DNA from 2 places in the Enterococcus saccharolyticus subsp. saccharolyticus genome. Region 1 is predicted to be linked to the other one. Evidence: predicted binding sites of a transcription regulator. Region 1 holds the regulator's gene; the other holds the start of a gene.
The links. Region 1 encodes CtsR, which represses protease genes until heat stress. Its sites were predicted from a motif close to TTGGTCAAAAAAGGTCAAANA; they were not measured.

Region 1 (3,430 bases):
TGACGATTGCTTTAAAACATTTTCAGGATGATATTCCATCGATTCGTATTTATGATAAAGAGGTTCCGCAATCACTTGAAAATATTGTGTTAAAAGCAACTGCGAAAGAGCAAAGTGATCGTTACAAAGAAGCAGATGAAATGCGTCAAGATATTTCTAGCGCGCTTTCTCCAGAACGTTTAAATGAGCCACTTTGGGAACCACATGCGATGATTGATGAAACAAAAATTTTAACCCCAATTTCAGAAGATACGCCAATGCCAGATTCATTTAAAGAGATGCCATTGCCCAAAGAAGAAACAACAGAATCCGCACCACAGAAACCCGAAAAGAAAAAGAAGAAACGAAAATTATGGTTAATTTTACCCATCTTGCTTTTTTGTGCGGTTGCGGGATTGGTGTATTATTTAGTCTTTGGTGGTGGTAGAAACCAAGTGACGATTCCCGAAGTTGCTGGTTTAACCGAAGCAGCAGCCCGTGAAACGTTACATGATGCTGGTGTTGAAGTCGCCACTGAAACCAAAGAATTTCCAAGCGATCAAGTTCCTGAGAATCATGTGGTGAAAACTGATCCAGAAGAAGGCGCAGTGATTAAACGCACCAAAGAAGTCTTGTTGTACATTAGTACAGGGAGCAAAAAAGTTGAAATGAAAGACTATGTCGGTCAAGAGAAGGATAAAGTTCTTGCTGAATTGAAGTCACTAGATTTTGACGAAAAGAAAATTAAAATTGAAGAAGTCTTTGATGAAGATACGCCGGTGGAGGAAGTCATCGATCAAACACCATCAGCTGGAGAAGAAGTCGTTCCGAAAGACACCGAAGTAGAATTGACTGTCAGCAAAGGCCCAGAACCTGTGATGATGCCTAATCTCTATGGGTATAGTGAACGTGATGCGCGTGCCGAGTTAACGAATTATGGTTTAGGGAACAACGCTGTCGTGATTGCGGAAGAATTTAGCGATGTCAGTGCGGGATTAGTTATCCATCAAACACCAGAAGGGAATTCAGACATTGTACCGGGAGATACCGAAATTACTTTAACGATTAGTAAAGGACCCGAAAAAGTGAAGATGCCCAATCTGATTGGTTACACTGAATCCAATGCGCGTGATGAATTAAATGCCAATGGTCTAGGAAATAATTCTGTGCATATTACAGAGGTCTTTAGCAGTAATGAAAGTGGTACAATCGTGAAACAATCACCATCTGCTGGTTCGGATATTTCTCCGGGAGACACCACCATTACGTTAGAAATTAGTAAAGGCCCTGAACCACCAGAAAAAGTCGATTTACCAAATGTAGAAGGAATGAAAGAGTCTGCCGCAACTTCTCTCTTAAAAAGCCAAGGTCTTTCAGTTGAAACGAGTGAAGAATACAGTGATTCAGTAGATAAAGGTTTGGTTATTTCTATGAGTCCATCTTCAGGAACCTCTGTCGAAAAAGAGAGCACGGTTCGTTTGATTATCTCTCAAGGAAAAGAAGAGACTGAATCGTCGAGTTTTCCTCCAGAAGAAAGTGAAACTACGACTCCTGATAGCTCAGAACCAATGACAGAAACGTCTACCTCTTAAGACGAATAAAAAAAGATCAAGCAAAAGTTTAAACTTTTGCTTGATCTTTTTCTTTAAAGTCCTTCTTCTTTTCAAACTTCTGAAAATTCGCTATAATTAAGGTCAATATTAGTCAAGGGAGGTCGCGTTTAAATGGGTCATCAAAATACTTCTGATTTGATTGAAGCATATTTGAAGAAGATTCTTGAAGAAAGTGAAATGATAGAAATTCGTCGCGCAGAGATGGCAGATTTATTTAACTGTGTACCTTCGCAAATTAATTATGTCATCAATACTCGCTTTACGATTCAACGTGGTTACGCAGTTGAAAGTAAGCGTGGTGGTGGAGGCTATATTCGAATTGAAAAAATTCAAATTGCGAACTATCACCATTTTTTAGAGCAAGTGAATCAATTGTTTGACCAAACAATCTCTGAAAAAGATGCCGTCTCAATTATTCAGAAGTTATACGAAGAAGGTATTTTGTCAAAACGAGAAGGTAACTTATTGTTAACAACAATTAGCAAAGCGATTTTAGGTAAATCTGAAGAAGAAAATACAATTCGTGCGTCAATTATGCACGGAATTTTAGAACGATTAAGCTACGAAGATAAGGAGTGAGTGCGATGGATGAACTATTTACACAACGAGCAAAAGCGGTGCTTGCCATTGCTCAAGAAGAAGCAAAATACTTTAAACACCAGTCTGTAGGTTCAGAACATATTTTATTAGCATTGATTATCGAGCAAGATGGGATTGCAGGAAAAACCCTACGTGAAATGCGAGTAAATGAAAATGATATTCGTGAAGAAATCGAGCATTTGACCGGCTATGGTTCAATGAAAGATTATCCAACAGGTGGTTTTTTACCTTATTCTCCACGTGCGAGACAAATTTTTGCCTATGCTGGCGATGAAGCCAAACGTTTAGGTGCCCAACAAATTGGGACTGAGCACTTACTATTAGGATTATTACGTGATGAAGAAATTTTAGCTTCACGTATCATGTTGAACTTAGGAATGAGTTTAGCGAAAATGCGTCAATTATTGAAGAAAAAAATGGGCGTACAATCAAAAAGCAATTCAAGTCGTCGTCGTCCACAACAACGCCAACAACCGCAACAAGAAGGAACACCAACATTAGATTCATTAGCGCGTGACTTAACCAAATTAGCCCGTGAACAACGCTTAGATCCAGTTGTTGGACGTAGCAAAGAAGTGAAACGTCTGATTCAAATTTTAAGCCGTCGTACGAAAAATAATCCTGTTTTAGTTGGCGAACCGGGTGTTGGTAAGACAGCGATTGCGGAAGGCTTAGCCCAAAAAATTGTCAACGGGGAAGTACCAAAAGATATGCAACAAAAACGTCTGATGATGTTAGACATGGGAGCTTTAGTGGCCGGAACAAAATATCGTGGTGAATTTGAAGATCGTATGAAAAAAATTATTGATGAAATTTATCAAGACGGTCAAATTATCCTCTTTATCGATGAGTTGCATACATTAATTGGTGCGGGTGGAGCAGAAGGTGCGATTGATGCATCGAATATTTTAAAACCAGCCTTAGCTCGTGGTGAATTACAAACGATTGGTGCTACTACACTAAATGAATATCAAAAATATATTGAAAAAGATTCTGCTTTAGAACGCCGTTTCGCGCGTGTTCAAGTTGATGAGCCGACGCCGGAAGAAGCAGAAGAAATCTTAAAAGGATTACGTCCACGTTATGAAGAACATCACGGCGTAGAAATTACCGATGATGCGTTACATGCAGCTGTTCAACTCTCAGTTCGTTACATTAATTCACGTCAGCTACCAGACAAAGCCATTGATTTAATGGATGAGTCGGCAGCCAAAGTTCGTTTGGATAAAGCGGACGAA
Region 2 (3,430 bases), 730 kb from region 1:
CATTGTATTTTTTTGCTAATTCAATGCTTAAAGCCGTTTTCCCCACAGCTGTCGGCCCAACAATTACTAAAACTTTTTTCATTTTTTCCCTCGATAACTACGCTTGATATCCATTGCCATTTCAGGAAAATCTGTAAAAATTCCTGTTACTTGGCAATCGATGCAACGTTTCACATCTTCTTTTTTATTTACAGTCCAAGGACGTATGGCTAAATCAAAAGCGGCGATTTCTTCTGCATTTGCCCATACCCATTCGATATTCGGATGGATTCCTTGAATTTCGGTTTTTTCAAACACTAATGGAGGGACATCTGCTTTGTCCATAATAAAATCAATTCGCGTCTGCGGTTCAAGCGCATATATTCGCTCCAATGTGTCCATATTAAAACTACTATACCAATAGGTGAACGGCCATTGTTGACTAGTCATTAGTGCAGATACTTTTTCTTCGATTCCCGGATAGGCTTCTTTATCTGTTTTTAGTTCAATGCCTAAAATCCCTCGATAATTGCGCGCAACCAGTAAATCAACTACTTCTTTTAATGTCGGCACTTTGGTGGATGAATAGCGTTCATCAAACCAACTACCTGCATTTAATTTTTTGATTTCTGCTAATGTTTTGTCAATAATTGCACCTTTTCCATCAGTGGTACGATCGACGGTCTCATCGTGCATGACAATCACTTGTTGATCCTTGGTTAATTGCACATCTAGTTCAATACCATCCACGCCGATACGTACGGCTTCAGCAAAAGCTGGCAATGTATTTTCAGGTCGTGTGCCACTGCTTCCACGATGGGCAAAAATTTGCATGATTTCTTCACTCCAATCAGTCATATTGTAACACGAATAAAGAGAGATGCAAAAAAGAAGAGAGGACTTTTGAATAAGTCTTCCCTTCGTTTGAATTACAAGGTATTTGAAAAATAAGTCACTGGTTTATCCGTCATTTTTTGCAATTGTACTTTGCGTTCGTAAACCATTTCTTTTAGTTGATCCGAAAAATTTTCCATCAACACACGTCCACCCTTAAAGGTATAACCGCCTACTTCTACGACTTGTTCAGGTGATAAAACTACTTTGCGGGTCGCAATTTTTTTGAAAAATTCTTCTAAGAAATAATTTGGTAAATAAAAGCTATTTTGAGCTGCGAATGATTGCAAATAAATATAATCATCTACCGTAATATAACAATCGTCAAAAACATCAAAACTCACATATCTGTCCATTGTTCCCATACGTTTTTCTAAAATTTCAATAATTTTTTTATTGAGTAAAATCAAAATCTCAATTTCTTTGACTTTATGTTCTAATTGACGACGACGTTCTTCTTTACGATCATCATAACGGCTTTGCAAGTTAAAGGCAATCGCTGTAATAATGGCACCTACAATTACTCCAGCCATCCCAACGAAAAATACATCCATTTTTGTTCCTCCTTTAATTTATCTAGATGAATCTTACCATATTTTTGATTATTTTACTCAAGTTTTTATATTTGACCTTTATTGACCTTGTATGTATAATATTCAATAGATAAAAGTCTAAGGGTGTCGCAAGGATAACCAACATTTTATCAAATAGCCAGAATTAAGGAGGATTTTTAAATGAATTTAATCCCAACAGTTATTGAACAATCATCTCGTGGAGAAAGAGCGTATGATATTTACTCTCGTTTATTAAAAGATCGTATTATTATGTTGAGTGGTCAAGTGACAGATGATCTTGCAAACTCAATCATCTCTCAATTACTATTCTTGGATGCGCAAGACTCAGAAAAAGATATTTACTTATATATCAATTCACCTGGGGGTAGCGTAACAGCTGGTTTAGCGATTTACGATACAATGAATTTTGTGAAAGCAGACGTTCAAACTATCGTCATGGGAATGGCTGCATCAATGGGAAGTTTCTTATTAACAGCTGGTACAAAAGGCAAACGTTTCGCCTTACCAAACGCTGAAATCATGATTCACCAACCATTAGGTGGCGCACAAGGACAAGCCACTGAAATCGAAATTGCGGCGCGTCACATCTTAAAAACACGTGAACGTTTAAATAAAATTTTATCTGAACGTACTGGACAACCAATCGAAGTAATTGAAAAAGACACCGATCGTGATAACTTTATGTCTGCTGAAGAAGCAAAAGAATATGGTTTAATCGACGCTGTTATGACAAATCGTTAATACTAAAAAGAGCTGGACATTGTATCCAGCTCTTTTTTTAATCGTATTTCGTTAAATCCCAAGTAGCAATTAATTGGTTTAATTTTGTATGGTATTGCGGGTCAGTGGCATATTTGCCAGTTAGTGATTGGGTTGCTTCTTTATAGGTCGCGGCATTTTTACGCCATGCGCCTTGATAGAATGTTGTATTCCAACTCAATCCTTTAGCCAATAATTTGGCATTATCTAATAAAGAATCCGAAACGGTCGCATATTTTCTAAATGTAGCTGGTAAGGTAACGCGCACGCCATTAATAAATTCATCAGAAGGAATGTCATAGCGCTCAAACTTGCCTTCATCGCCACTCGAATATTTAATCCCAAATAAATTATTGGCATCTTTTGACAATTTACTAGCACCAAAACCAGATTCCAAGGCGGCTTGTGCAATCATCACGGATGGATATAAGCCATATTCATCGGCTAATTTTTGTGCTGCGGGTGCAATCGCTTGAATAAAGGAGGCATTGTCTTTCCATGTAATAGTGTCCGCAGTAGCACTTGCTGTCACGCGGCGAGGTTCATCTTTGGTAGTGACATTATTTGCTTGCTTGACTGGTGATGTCAACGCTGGCAAGACACTTGTGCCATTGATAAAATGTTTACTGGTATTTTTTTGTGTCGTATCAATTGCTTCATCCATCGTGCCTTGATCTTCCGCTGGCAAACGCGTGACACTGTCCGTTGTTGCTGTGTCACTTTCTGATGAGGTTGTTGACTCACTGCTCTCAGTTGTTGTTTCTGATGTTTCACTCGTTGAGGTCGCTTCTTTCGTTTCGCTTGTTTCTATTGTTGCCGTTTTCTCAGTAGCTACCGTTTTTTCTTTCGGTTCTGCGACAACGGCTGCATCTTTTTGGAAAGCTTCTTTCGTACTAGAAACTGTCGCACTTTGTTCAACATAGCCGACCCAATTATCTGCCGTATCGTATAACGATAAATACACTTCACCATTTAAATGATGAAACAAACTTTTGACTTTATATGTTTTATTCATCAACGGACTAGTATCACTCGTAGTCGTCCAATCAAAATCTTCGTAGACGGAAGTATTAACAATTACTGCAACATATTGACGCACAATTTTTTCAATGCCTTCGGGGCCGTTCGCTCGTGTTACTTGCGAAGCATCGATATACCCAACAAATTCATTGGCATCGTATAACCCTAAATACGTCATAATTCCTTTCGTTTCACTTTCTTTC

Region 2: clpP (ATP-dependent Clp endopeptidase proteolytic subunit ClpP) is a predicted target of CtsR. The motif match lies at 1,496-1,516, and genes of this name have one in related genera.

The regions. Positions count from the first base shown of each region.
Region 1 is NZ_CP118957.1:99,058-102,487, forward strand. It holds gene pknB (Stk1 family PASTA domain-containing Ser/Thr kinase) at 1-1,571, shown strand, start outside; gene PYW32_RS00515 (CtsR family transcriptional regulator) at 1,704-2,171, shown strand; gene PYW32_RS00520 (ATP-dependent Clp protease ATP-binding subunit) at 2,177-3,430, shown strand, end outside.
Region 2 is NZ_CP118957.1:1,992,318-1,995,747, forward strand. It holds gene miaA (tRNA (adenosine(37)-N6)-dimethylallyltransferase MiaA) at 1-82, opposite strand, end outside; gene PYW32_RS10250 (glycerophosphodiester phosphodiesterase) at 79-813, opposite strand; gene PYW32_RS10255 (hypothetical protein) at 909-1,427, opposite strand; gene clpP (ATP-dependent Clp endopeptidase proteolytic subunit ClpP) at 1,608-2,189, shown strand; gene PYW32_RS10265 (glycoside hydrolase family 73 protein) at 2,227-3,430, opposite strand, start outside.